One region of the Gordonia sp. PS3 genome, then DNA from elsewhere that is predicted to be linked to it. Evidence: riboswitches for the same ligand, from Rfam matches in the RefSeq annotation. Region 1 holds a riboswitch; the other holds the start of a gene.
The links. Region 1 has a riboswitch for thiamine pyrophosphate ahead of ACE11G_RS16105 (FAD-dependent oxidoreductase). Riboswitches for the same ligand answer to the same signal wherever they lie in the genome.
Positions count from the first base shown of each region.

Region 2: it holds a riboswitch for thiamine pyrophosphate, as region 1 does, so the genes downstream of both, thiC (phosphomethylpyrimidine synthase ThiC) here and ACE11G_RS16105 (FAD-dependent oxidoreductase) in region 1, are expected to answer to the same signal.

Region 1 is NZ_CP169524.1:3,463,362-3,469,836, reverse strand. Features, by position in the region: gene ACE11G_RS16135 (serine/threonine-protein kinase) at 1-460, opposite strand, end outside; gene ACE11G_RS16130 (glutamate ABC transporter substrate-binding protein) at 465-1,448, opposite strand; gene ACE11G_RS16125 (hypothetical protein) at 1,445-2,893, opposite strand; gene ACE11G_RS16120 (NUDIX hydrolase) at 3,023-3,481, shown strand; gene ACE11G_RS16115 (hypothetical protein) at 3,519-3,881, opposite strand; gene thiE (thiamine phosphate synthase) at 4,140-4,817, opposite strand; TPP riboswitch at 4,861-4,974, shown strand; gene ACE11G_RS16105 (FAD-dependent oxidoreductase) at 4,967-6,124, shown strand; gene thiS (sulfur carrier protein ThiS) at 6,115-6,312, shown strand; gene ACE11G_RS16095 (thiazole synthase) at 6,305-6,475, shown strand, end outside.
Region 2 is NZ_CP169524.1:381,792-388,266, reverse strand. Features, by position in the region: gene ACE11G_RS01825 (superoxide dismutase family protein) at 1-378, opposite strand, end outside; gene ACE11G_RS01820 (LytR C-terminal domain-containing protein) at 515-1,036, opposite strand; gene ACE11G_RS01815 (DUF3263 domain-containing protein) at 1,094-1,450, opposite strand; gene ACE11G_RS01810 (peptide deformylase) at 1,619-2,209, shown strand; gene ACE11G_RS01805 (GCN5 family acetyltransferase) at 2,220-2,936, shown strand; gene ACE11G_RS01800 (ribonuclease domain-containing protein) at 2,967-3,479, shown strand; gene ACE11G_RS01795 (barstar family protein) at 3,476-3,961, shown strand; gene ACE11G_RS01790 (exodeoxyribonuclease III) at 3,966-4,748, shown strand; gene ACE11G_RS01785 (GNAT family N-acetyltransferase) at 4,777-5,127, opposite strand; TPP riboswitch at 5,254-5,367, shown strand; gene thiC (phosphomethylpyrimidine synthase ThiC) at 5,359-6,475, shown strand, end outside.

The DNA.
Region 1 (6,475 bases):
TCCAGCAGGTGCCGCTGAGCGGTCCCTTGCCGCGGCCCGACTTCCGGCCCACCGGCTCGCCGCAGTTCCAGCACTTGCGCTTGCTCGGCGCGATCACGGGGTCGGCCAGGACGGCGTCCGCGGGGTCGATGTCGGTGATCTCGGGAAGCTGGACCAGTTCACTGCCGAGGCGGCGGTCGTGGACGTGGGCGCTCTTGCGGCTCTTCCTGCGTGAGGCGGCGATGTCGTCGAGGATCCGCCGCACCTGCGTCGACTGGGTGACGGTCGCCGTAGGCGCGGTGTCCCCGACAGCGCCCATCGGCGCGGGGACGGTGCCCGCCTGTGTCTGGACCGACTCGGAGGCCTCGGTCTGTGCGGGTTCGACTGCCGAGGCCTGCGTCTCGGCCGGGAGCGCGGTCGCCTCGGTGGCGACCGGCTCGGCGTCGCCGTTCTTGTTGCGCTTCTTCTTGATATCGCTCATCACGTCAATCCCGGTACATCGTCGGCGGCGGGGATCCGGGCCCGAGGATCGACAGCCACTCGTCGTAGGACCGCTGCCAGCTGCCGTCGGCCTCGCGGGCCGCGATCACGCCGTTGATGAATCGCGCGAAGTCATCCTGCCCCTTGGGTATCCCCACTCCGTAGTACTCCGTTCCGAGGCTGTCGCCGACCACGTGGACCCACGGGTCCTGCGCGGCGATCCCGGCGAGTATGGAGTCGTCCGAGGTGATCGCGTCCACCTGCCCCTGCTGCATCATCACCAGGCAGTCGGCCCAACTTGCGGTGGTGAGATATTTCGCGCTCGGAACAGCACGTTCCACACGCGCGATGGAAGTGGACGAGCGAGTGGCGCAGACGTTCTTCCCGGCGAGATCGGATGCCTGTGAGATACCCGAATTGCGGTACGCGAGGATCTGCTGGGCGGCGGCGTAGTAGGGCACCGAGAAGTCGATCGACTTGAGCCGATCGCACGTGATCGACATCGTCTTGACGACGACGTCGACCGCGCCGTTCTCCAGCGCCTGGATTCGGTTCTCGTTGGTGATCATCCGGTACTCGATCAGATTCGGATCCCCGAAGATCGCCTCGGCGATCCAGTGCGCGACGTCGATGTCGAATCCTTTGACGTCGCCGGTGATCGGATCGCGGAAACTCAGCGGATTGCTGCCGAGGTCGGTGCCGACGATCAGCCGTCCGCGCTTGGCGATCCGGTCCATCGTCGATCCGGGCGGCATCTGCCGCGGTTCGGGCAGCGGTCCCGGCCGGAGTCCGGCGATCGTGGCGCAGTCGGAGTCGGGCGCCGGCGCGTCGGGCTGCGCGCCGAAACCGACGTCGGGCGGGAACGGCGCGTGCGCGGTGGTGGACGGCGGCTCGCTGGGGGTGCTGGTCACGGTGGCGCATGAGGTGAGGCCGGACGCGATGAGACACAGCAGTACGATCAGGCGGCGGGCGGACGCGGAGGCTGTCATCGGTACTCCCGGATCCGGGGGAACAGGCCGATCGCGACCGCCACGGCGGCCACCCCGCACAGCACGCCGATACCAGTGCCGGTGAAGCCGAGCAGACGCTGGGCGGTGCTGATGTTGTCGCGGAACGTGGTGCGGGCCTGGCCTATAGCCTTGACCAGCGCGTCGTTGACCTCGTTGTATCCGGTTGCGGTGCTGATCTTGCCGTTGCCGATGGTCAGGGCCCGCGCGGCCGTGTAGTCACCGCTCGCCAGCCGACGGCCCACCTCCTCGTGGGCACTGCGCCAACGTTCGAGCGCCGACTGGACGTCGGTGAGCGGCTGCGTCAGGCCGTGGTCGTCGGCGTGGTCGGGGTCGTTCGCGAGTTGGTCGGCGTGATCGTGGATCTCCTCGAGATCCTTGCTGAAGCCGACGTCGAGTTCTCCCGGATCGGACCGGCGGACCAGCGACAGCGTCTCGGCCGACCGCGCCTGCTGTGTGAGGATCCGCATGGTGGTCAGCGTGTGCAGCGGATCGGCACCGGCGGTCTTCGCCGTGTTGGCCGCGGCCACCGACAGCAGTCCCGAGATGAGCAGCCAGACCGTGCCGAGGATCATCGCGGTGAGCGCGCCGATGAGACCGATGTTGAAGTGGCGCCGCGTGCGCCGGGCCAGATAGCGTCCGGTGACGATCAGCATCGCGATGATGATCAGCAGCGCCACGTAGACGCCCCACGGTGGGACGGTGAGGGTGCGCTGGGGGTCGGAGATCGCCGACGACCGGTCCTCGTAGAGGCGTTGCGCCGCGGGCAGGATGGTCTCGATCATCAATGACGAGGCCTCGCTGAGGTAGGCCGATCCGACGGGGTTCGCGAGCCGGTTGTTGGTGCGTGCGGTCTCGATGAGGCCCGTGTACACCGGGATGTTGGTGGCGATGGTGTCGAGATCGTCACGCGAGGGCTTGTCGCGCTCGGACACCTCCGCCGCCGTGGACAGTCCGTCCGCGGCGGCGATGAGCGCGGAGGACGCCGTCGCGATGGAGTCGGTGTACTCCGCGCGGAGGTCGGGGGACTCGCGGCCGCCGGAGATGAACGCGGAGTTGGCCGCGGCGTCGGCCACCGACAGCGAACTGTAGAGGACCTCGGCGGCCTCGGCCTGCGGCTCGGCGCGGTCGACGAGTGCTTCGAGGGTCTGGCTTCGCTCGGTGAGCGAGACGGACGAGTACCAGCCGGTGAGACCGCATGCGAGGACCATCGCGAGCAGGATGATGACGAGTTTGCCGGGCGTGGTGGTCGCGTAGAAGCGCATCGTCAGCAACGGCGACGAGACCCGCTCGCGGGTCATGGCGGCGATCTCGCGCCGGTCGGCGATCACCTGGCGCAGAGTGGGGCTCGGCGCGCCACGGTCGGGCAGCACACTGCGGCCCGCATGCGTGAGTGCCGAGCGCACTCGGTAAACCTGGCCGGCCACGAGTTGTCCCTTTCGGATGTGCTGCGCTCAACCCTAGTCGGCGCGGCTGCGAGTAGACGGACAGCCCGGTACGGTGATTCGTCAGAGAAGCCGATCTGAAGTCGGTGGGTCGGTGCAGGAGGTCGCAGGGTGCGCGGTGACGGTGACGGCTGGGTATTCGGTGCGGACGGTGCGCGCTACTGGGGACGCTTCGGGGCGGCGGGTCTGCTGCTGTGCGCGCCGGCCGACTCAGGCGTCGTGGTGCTGCTCCAGCATCGCGCCGTGTGGTCGCATCAGGGCGGCACGTGGGGGCTGCCGGGCGGTGCCCGCGACTCGCACGAGAGCGTGGAACAGGCCGCGGTGCGTGAAGCGCACGAGGAAGCCGGGATCGCTGAGTCGGACGTCGCGGTGATCGAGTCGATCGTCACGCACTCGGCGCCGGAGTGGAGTTACACGACGGTCATCGCCAAGGCCGATTCGCCGGTCGCGACGGTCGGCAACGGGGAGTCCGCCGAACTGCGCTGGGTGCCCGCCGAGTCGGTGGCCGAGCTGCCGCTGCATCCCGGTCTGGCGAAGGCGTGGCCGGGGCTGCTGGCCCGGCTCACCTGAGTCCGGCCCGCCCGAAACCCGGACCACCTGAGCGAGCTCACGCCAGCTGATTGGCTCCCGCGATCAGCGCGTTGATGGTGGCCTCGTCGCCGGTGCGGCCCCGGCCGTACGACCAACTCCGGTGCAGATCGCGTTCGCAGAGCAGGTAGGTGACGGTCTCGCCGTCCTCCTGATGCTGGTACAGCGAGACGATCTCGACGCCCGCGCCCAGTGCGTACAGCACCTCGGTCATCGCGCCGATGGCGCCGACCGCGGTGGCGCTGACGTCGTGGCATCGTCGGCCGAGATTGATCCGTGCGCGGCAGGTGACGGTGTCGCCGCGACCCGGCTCGATCGTGATCGCCTCCAACGCGATGTCGCCGGCGGGTGCGTAGGTCTGGTCGAAACTCGAAGTGGTCATGTCGGCCGCCTCCCGTGGAAACCAGTTCGGCAGTCGCCGAGAGGAGCGGGACTGCTGCGGACGGTCGTATCCGTTACGGGTACAGGATGTCGGCAGGATCTGAATGGAACGCATCGGGAGCCTTCATTTCGGTCGAAGATTCGATGACCGACGAGCTCAGATATGTGGAGAGACGACAACCCCGCAGCGGGGGGTCGGTCGAATCAGACCCCGCTGCGGCGGGCTACAAGAAGCTTCCACGTCATGATGGCAAGCAGCTTACTCCGCCGTGCCGGAAAGGCAAGCCGTCCGGAGGTCGCGCGCGGCGGTCGCGGGATCGTCGGCACCGGTGATCGCCCGGACCACCACGATGCGCTCGCCGCCCGCGTCGGTGACCTCTCGAACGCGGGGCAGGTCGATGCCGCCGATCGCGAACCACGCCTTGCTGGGCCGCGCCGCGGCGACCGCGCTGACGAACTCCAGTCCGGTGGCCGCCCGGCCCGGTTTGGTCGGCGTCGTCCAGCACGGGCCGGTGCAGAAGTAGTCCACGTCGGGATCGGCATCGGCGGTGAGCGCCTGCTCCACGGTGTGCGTGGAGCGGCCGATCACCACGTCGGGGCCGACGATGCGCCGGGCGGTGGCGGGCGGCAGATCGTCCTGGCCGACGTGGAGGACGTCGGCGCGGGACGCGACCGCGACGTCGGCCCGGTCGTTGACCGCCAGCAGCGCACCCGCGGCGTGCGTCAGTTCGCGCAGCCGCCGCAGCAGTTCCAGCTCCTGCACGGCGGTGAGCTCGCCGAACTCGCGTTCCCCGGGCGAATTCTTGTCGCGCAGCTGGACGATGTCGACGCCGCCCGCGAGAGCGCTCCGGACGAAGTCGATCAGGTCGCCGCGCTCGCGCCGCGCGTCGGTGCACAGGTACAGGCGGGAGGTGGCGAGACGAGTGCGGGCATCCATGACCGACACCGTAGTCGCCGATGCCGGGCGGTAGACTGTGAGGCGTTATCGACACGGGAGTCCGGAGGTCCGCCGGGCTGAGAGTGCGCTGCGCCGGCGCTGACCGTCACACCTGATCCGGGTCATGCCGGCGAAGGAAGGCTGACGTCATGTCTGGTGAAAGCGCATCCGGCGAAGAGTTCGCCTCCCCGAGGGGACATAGCACCGAGCGGCTCGGTGAACTGTCGGTGATCGGGGGCGGCGTCGTCGGCCTCACGTGCGCCCTGTCCGCCGCCGACCGCGGATGGCGGGTGCGCGTCTTCGACGCCGGACCGCAGGAGCGGGCCGCGCACGTCGCGGGCGGCATGCTCGGCTGCTTCGCAGAAGGACATCCCGGCGAGGACCGGCTGCTGGCGATCTCGCGGGACTCGGTGGCGCGATGGCCCGCCCTGCTCGAACGACTCGGCGATCCGACCGTGCGGACGGCCGCCGACAGCTTGCTGATCGGTGCCGCGCCGGCCGATCTGGAGCACCTGCGGACACAGGTGCGGTTCGGGCTGTCCACGTCGCCCGGCGACGCCGACCGGCTGCCCGCGATGACACCGGCCGAGCTGCGTGCAGCCGAACCCGCGCTGGTGCGCGGCGTGGCCGGAGGGTTTCACGCGGTCGGTGAGGGGTCGCTCGACAACCGGCGGCTGATCGCCGCGCTGCAACGCGCGCTCAAGAGCCGCGGAGTGATCTGGGAGCGCGGGCGGGTGACCGATCTGTCGACGATCCCCGGGGATCAGGTGCTGGTCGCGGCCGGCCTCGGTTCCCGCAGGCTGCTGCCGAGCGTGGAACTCCGCGGTGAGAAGGGCGAGATCCTCCGACTGCGCCGCACACGTTGGTCGGTGCCGCCGCCGACGCATGTGATCCGGGCCCGCTGGCATGGGCGCGCCCTGTACCTGGTGCCGAGGGATGACGGGGTGGTCGTGGGCGCCACCCAGTACGAGGCCTACGACGACGGTGATCGGATGCCGCTGGCGGGCGGGGTGGGCGATCTGCTCGCCGACGCCGCCGAGCTGATGCCGGGACTGCGCACCTACGAACTCGCCGAGGCGGGCGCGGGGATCCGCCCGTCGTCGCCGGACGGTGTGCCCGTGGTGCGGCGGGTGGACGAGCGGATTCTCGTCGCCGCCGGGCACGGCCGCAACGGCATCGCGCTCGCCCCGTGGACCGCGGCGCGCGTGGCCGCCCTCCTCCGACCGCCGGATCGGCGCGGACCGGACTCGCGGGTGGATCCGATCGCAACTGACAACACCGACAACAGGGAGCCGACATGGAACTGACCGTCAACGGCGACACCGTCACCTTCGATGACGCGCCGACCGTCACCGGGCTGCTGGCCCACCTCGACCTGCCCGACTGCGGAGTCGCGGTGGCCGTGGACGGGGTGGTGCGTTCCAAAGCCGAGTGGGACCGACCGCTCGGTGCGTACGCCGAGATCGACATCCTGACGGCGGTGCAGGGTGGCTGACACAGCACAGGGACCGGTCGGGGAGGTGCCGCCGCTGTCCGTGGCCGGCCGCGAGTTCGGTTCGCGGCTCATCACGGGGACCGGCGGCGCGCCGAATCTCGCTGTGCTCGAACGTGCATTGATCGCCTCCGGAACCGAGCTGACGACGGTGGCGATGCGCCGC
Region 2 (6,475 bases), 720 kb from region 1:
GGAGAACCCGGTCGCGGGCTCGCACTTACCGACCGTGTGGATGTGGATGCCGTGCTCGCCCGGCTTCACACCGGCCACCCGCATCGACACCTTCACGGCCTCGCCCTCCTGCGAGAAGCTGACGAAGCCCACGCGGTTGCCGTCCTTGTTGACCAGAGTGGTTGACGCGGACTGCGCGCTCGCCGGGATGCCGTCGGCGTTCACGACGTCGCCGGGAGCCACCTGGTCGCCGGTAACGACCGCGGGGGTGGTGCCGGGCACGTCACTCGGCTGCTCGTTCGGGGTGCAGGCCGAGAGTGCCAGGGCCGCGCCGCCCGCGGCGGCCACGGCCGCCATGACCCGGACGGTCGAAGCGCGATTGGTGCTACGGACGGTCATGTGTGCTCCTTAGTCGTCGGCGCTGTGGTCGGCTGGGCGGATCTCCATCCGCTTCGCGTGCACGTTGGGGCTGTTGCCGTGTTCGCTGATGTTTACTGTTCGCCAATGATTATGACGGGTGCGTCCGGTCCGCGTGCTACCGGCTCACCACCACGACCGGCAGGCCCTCCGGGCAACGCGTGAAAGCCGTCGGCCGGGGGTTCAGGGCGGCACCGCCCGGCACGGCCGCGGCCACCTTCTTGGCGGCCTCCTCCTGCTCGGAGGAGTAGAAGATGGTGTTCTCGCTGACGCTGGACGTACTCAGGTTCGCCGTCTCACCGACCTTGAATCCGGCGGCCGTGAGCTCCTTGCTGACCGAACCGGCCAGACCGGTCACGTTGCCGGCATTGAGGACGCACAGTTCGGGCACGCCTTCGGTGTCCGCGGCGGGCGCGGTGCTGCTGGACGGAGACTTGCTCGACGTCGCCTGCTCCTGCTGCTTCTCCGACTCGGCGGCGGCCTGTGCGCTCTGCCCGGCGGCCTTGAGGCCGGCGTCGGGATCTTCACCGCTGGTCGTCAACTGATGGATGCCGAGGCCGAGGCAGACGACCGCGATCGCCAACAGCAGCATGGCACCCGCACGCAGCGGAAGTCGGTTGTTCTCTCGCTCAGCATTCATCACGGCAACTCTAACCCACCGGCCACCCGCGCAGCCCGTGCGCAGGCCGTGCCCGCGTCAGGTGATCTCGAACCCGAGCCGTCGTGCCGCGCGGGCCTTCTGGCGCGAGGCGCGGAGCCGACGCAGACGCTTCACCAGCATCGGATCGGCGGCGAGCGCCTCCGGGCGGTCCACCAGTGCCCCCAGCACCTGGTAGTAGCGGGTCGCGGACAGGTTGAACAGTTCCTTGATCGCGTCTTCCTTGGATCCCGCGTACTTCCACCACTGCCGCTCGAAGTTCAGGATCTCCCGCTCACGCCGGGTCAGTCCGTCGGGACCCACCTCGTGGGGGTCGAGGTTCGCAGCCTGGTCGCGGGCTCCGTCGATCGCCGAGGGGTCGTCGCCCTGCGGGCTACTCGCCGTTGCGCCGTTCATCTCGCTCCTCAAACAGCTGGACCGTGCATTCACACCGGCTCGCACGCCGCCTCGGCGCACGAATGACATCAGTGTGGTTCCGTCGAACATCTAACCACGATCGCGGCCGCCGTCCGTGCCGACGCACCGCAGCGAAACCGGACCTCTCGCGCAGTAGACTGCTCTGTCATGGCAATTCTCCCGATCTGCATCATCGGCGAACCCGTGCTGCACCAGCCGACCACCCCGGTCGAGCTCGACGCCGACTCGAAGCCCTCGGCCGAGATCGTCGCTCTGCTCGACGACATGTACGAGACCATGGACGCCGCCAACGGCGTCGGACTCGCGGCGAATCAAGTGGGCCGGCCGCTCCGGATGTTCGTCTACGACTGCCCCGATGCCGGCGCGCGCCGGCGCGGCGAGGTGATCAATCCGATCCTGGAGACCTCCGAGATCCCCGAGACGATGCCCGATCCCGACGACAACGACGAAGGCTGTCTCTCGGTGCCCGGTGAGGGCTTTCCGACGGGGCGGGCCGACTGGGCCAAGGTGGTCGGCACCGACCGCAACGGCGACCGCGTCGAGATCGAGGGCACCGGATTCTTCGCCCGGATGCTGCAGCACGAGACCGGACACCTCGACGGATTCCTGTACGTCGACGTGCTGATCGGGCGCAACGCGCGGGCGGCCAAGAAGGCGATCAAGCGCAACGGCTGGGGCGTGCCCGGCCTCACCTGGCTGCCGGGCACCGTCACCGATCCGTTCGGCCACGACGACTGACCCGCCCGCCGTGCCGTCGCCGGACCCGTCGCCCGTCTCTCGCGGACCGCAGCCCGCGGTCGGCGATCGAGTGGTGGTCCGGTACCGGCTCGGCGCCGACGCGCCCGCCGATTGGCGGGCCTCACCCAATCCCCCGACCGATCGCTCCCCCAGCCTGTCGGACATCACCGGGCTGCTCCGGGAGCGGACCGGCGAGGCGATCGTCGTCGAGCGCGACGGCGTCCGCCACCGCATCCGCACCGATGCGATCACGTCGGTGCGACTGCTCTCGCGACGGGTGGTGCGCAACTCCGAGATCCGCGGCGTGGAGCGAGCGCTGATGCGCGCCGCACCGGCCGCCGAGCGAACCGAGACCGACGGTTGGCTCGTCAACGGCGCCGGCGACTCTCTGCGGTCGGGAGCCGCGGCACCGGTCGACTTCGGCTCCACCGCGGCCGGTCTGCCCGCGGCGCTGCGCTGGCTCGACGGCCGGGGGCTGCCGCGCCGCGTGATCGTCGCCGACCGGCTGATGCGCGTCGCCTCGCTGGGTGCGGCGATCGCGAGTTCGGCCGATTACGAGGTGCTGATCGGCCCCGAGCCGACGGGCCCCACCCCGCCCGGCGACTGGGCGCCGATCGCCGACGGGGTGGTCGCGGTGACGGTGGCGGCGTCCGACGACTCGGCCCGCGCGGCGTGGCGAGCACTGGACTTCGAACTGCACCACACGTGCCGCCTGCTGGCTCTGTAGCGGCGGCGCGATGAATTACGGTGGACGGCGATGCCGAACTCCACCGACCCCGACCTGACCAGGCGACGAATCATCGCTTCGGCGCTCGCCGTCATCGCGCTGCTCGCCATCGCGGCGTTCACGTGGTGGATCGACGGCCGCGACAGCCCCGACGACGCGTCGTCCGCACCGACGTCCACGGCCGCCGGCCCGCTCCTCGGCACGTCCACGGCGGCGCCCGGCCCGGCGACGGTCGAGGCGAGGGGCGGCGACGCTCCCACCCGGGTCACCAAGACGCTGAACGAGATCGATTCGGGCCGGTGGCCGGAGGCGGCGAACGCCCCGGGCACCCACGGCGGCGACACCTTCCGGAACAACGAGCGCAAGCTGCCGGTCAAGTCCGCAGACGGGCGGCGCATCGTCTACAAGGAATGGGACGTCAACCCCAAGAAGCCGGGACGCGGACGTGACGCCGAACGCATCGTGACCGGCAGCGACGGGTCCGCCTGGTACACCCTCGACCACTATCGGACCTTCGTCCAGATCCGGGGGCCGTCGGCGTGACCACCGCTTCCCTGACCGAATTCCTCGCCGGCGAGGGCCCGGCGACAGCGCTCGCGATCGGCGACGTCACCACCTACCGCACCGGCGCAGCGGTCCGGCGGTTGCCGGGCGACCGGATGCGCACGTTGGACGGACTGTACGACCTCTTCGCCGCCGCATGGGACTTCCCCGGCCACTTCGGGCACAACAAAGACGCGTTCGACGACTGCATGGGCGACCTCCCCACCGGTCTGCGGACCCCCACCGGCGCTCGGGCGACGGCATTGCTGACCGTCGTCTCCGATGCCGGCCGACTCCTGGCCGACGCTCCGGAAGGCGACTTCGAGTGGTTCGCCACCTCCCCCGCGCACTGGCGGGAGCGGCTGCGCCGATCGGGCCGCCGCTTCGGACTCGTCCTGCTCACGTCCGCCGACGACGCGGCCGCCGTCGCAGGCCGATGGGAGGGTGCCGGTGCGCCCCTGATGCGGTTGCGGCAGGATTGACGCCATGCGCCTGGCGACGTGGAACGTGAACTCGATCCGCGCCCGATCCGAGCAGGTCGTGGCATGGATGAATCGGCATGCGATCGATGTGCTCGCGATGCAGGAGACCAAGTGCACCGACGATCAGTTCCCGGTGATGAGTTTTCTGGCCCACGGCTACGACGTCGCGTTCCACGGGTCGAGCGGATACAACGGCGTCGCGATCGCGTCCCGGATCGGGGTGCACGACATCCACATCGGATTCGACGGGCAGCCGCTCTACGCCGGTGAACGGGAGGCGCGAGCCATCTCGGCGACCTGCGGTGGCGTGCGCGTCTGGAGCCTGTACGCCCCCAACGGGCGCGAGCCGGGACACGATCACTTCCAGTACAAACTCGACTGGCTCAGCGCCCTCGCCGATGTCACATCGCTGGAACTGTCGCACGATCCCGCCGCCCAGGTCGCTCTCGCCGGAGACTGGAATGTGGCGCCGACCGACGAGGACGTGTGGGACCCCGAGTACTTCGCGTCCCGCACGCACACCTCCGACGAGGAGCGCGCCGCCTTCCGCCGCTTCGTCGAAGGCGGATTCGTCGACAGCGCGGCCCCCTTCACCCCCGGTCCGGGGACCTACACCTTCTGGGACTACCAGGCCGGGCGCTTCGCCCGCAACGAGGGCATGCGCATCGACTTCGCGCTCTGCTCCCCCGCCTTGGACGACCGTATCCACGACGCCTTCATCGACCGCGACGCCCGCGCCGCGGAGGGCGCCAGCGATCACGCCCCCCTCGTGTTCGACCTGAGCTGATCCCGGCGGGTGCGCCGGTCGGTCCGCCTCAGGCGGAGGCCATCGCCACCATGCCGGGATGGGCGTCGAGGAAGTGCTTGGTGAAGGTGCACAGCGGCCGCACCTTGAGCTGGTTGTCGCGCATGTACTGCATGGCGCCGCCGGTGAGCCGAGTGGCCAGCCCGTGGCCGCTGTACTCGTCGTAGAGGACCGTGTGGAGGATCGTCACCACCTCGCCGTCGGGACCGTCGTCGATGCGATAGCCGAGCACGCCGACCAGGTCGCCGCCCACCCGCAACTCGAAGCGCTCCCGCTCCGGATTGTGGGACACCTCGGAGATCTGGTGCAGCAGCGAGCGCGCCGACTGCGGCGGATGCGAGTGACGGACTTTGCGATGCATTCGTTGACCTCCTGTGACCAGCGTCACAAGATTACGTTCGTTCGACGGGGAGACGCAAGTCACATCTGTCACATCTGCATCACGATGCGACGCGACCGGACGACGTGAGTATGGTGGGCACCGCACAACTTCACACGCGGGGGCTCCCACGGAACCGGGGGCTGAGATGGCGACAGGCGGTCGTCGACCGCCTGAACCTGTCCGGATAATGCCGGCGTAGGGAGGATCATCATGGGCACATCCATGCCTGGAACCACACGTGACGACGCCACCGCCGAGGTGACCTGCGGCCCCATCGAGGGCAGCAGCAAGGTCTACCTCGACGTCGACGGCATGGCCGTTCCCCAGCGTCGAGTGCATCTGACGAACGGCGAGCACCTCGACCTCTACGACACCTCCGGTCCGTACACCGACTCGTCGGCGACCATCGACCTCGAGAAGGGGCTGGCGAAGACGCGCGACTCCTGGGAACGGCCGGCACCGGTGCCCGTGGGCGGGCACGACGCGGCCACCCAGCTGGCCTGGGCACGCGCCGGGATCGTGACGCCGGAGATGAGATACATCGCCGCGCGCGAGGGCGCCGACGCCGAGCTGGTCCGCAGCGAAGTGGCCGCCGGACGCGCGGTGATTCCGGTCAATCACCGCCACCCCGAGTCGGAGCCGATGATCATCGGCAAGGCCTTCGCGGTGAAGGTGAACGCGAACATCGGCAACTCTGCCGTCACCTCGTCCATCGCCGAAGAGGTGGAGAAGATGGTCTGGGCCACCCGGTGGGGCGCCGACACCATCATGGATCTCTCGACCGGCAAGGACATCCACCTCACTCGCGAATGGATCCTGCGCAACTCCCCCGTCCCGGTCGGAACCGTGCCGATCTACCAGGCGCTCGAGAAGGTGAACGGCGATCCCACGCGCCTGACCTGGGAGATCTACCGCGACACCGTCATCGAACAGGCCGAACAGGGCGTCGACTACATGACCGTGCACGCCGGCGTGCTCCTGCGTTACGTCCCGCTGACCGCCAAGCGGGTGACCGGCATCGTCTCGCGCGGCGGCTCCATCATGGCCGCATGGTGTCTGGCCCACCACACTGAGTCGTTCCTGTACACGCACTTCGACGAGCTGTGCGAGATCTTCGCGCGGTACGACATCACCTTCTCGCTCGGCGACGGCCTGCGCCCCGGGTCCATCGCCGATGCGAACGACGAGGCGCAGTTCGCCGAACTGCGGACCCTGGGCGAGCTGACGAAGATCGCCAAGAGCCACGGCGTACAGGTGATGATCGAGGGCCCCGGGCACGTCCCGATGCACAAGATCGCCGAGAACGTCCGGCTCGAGGAAGAGCTGT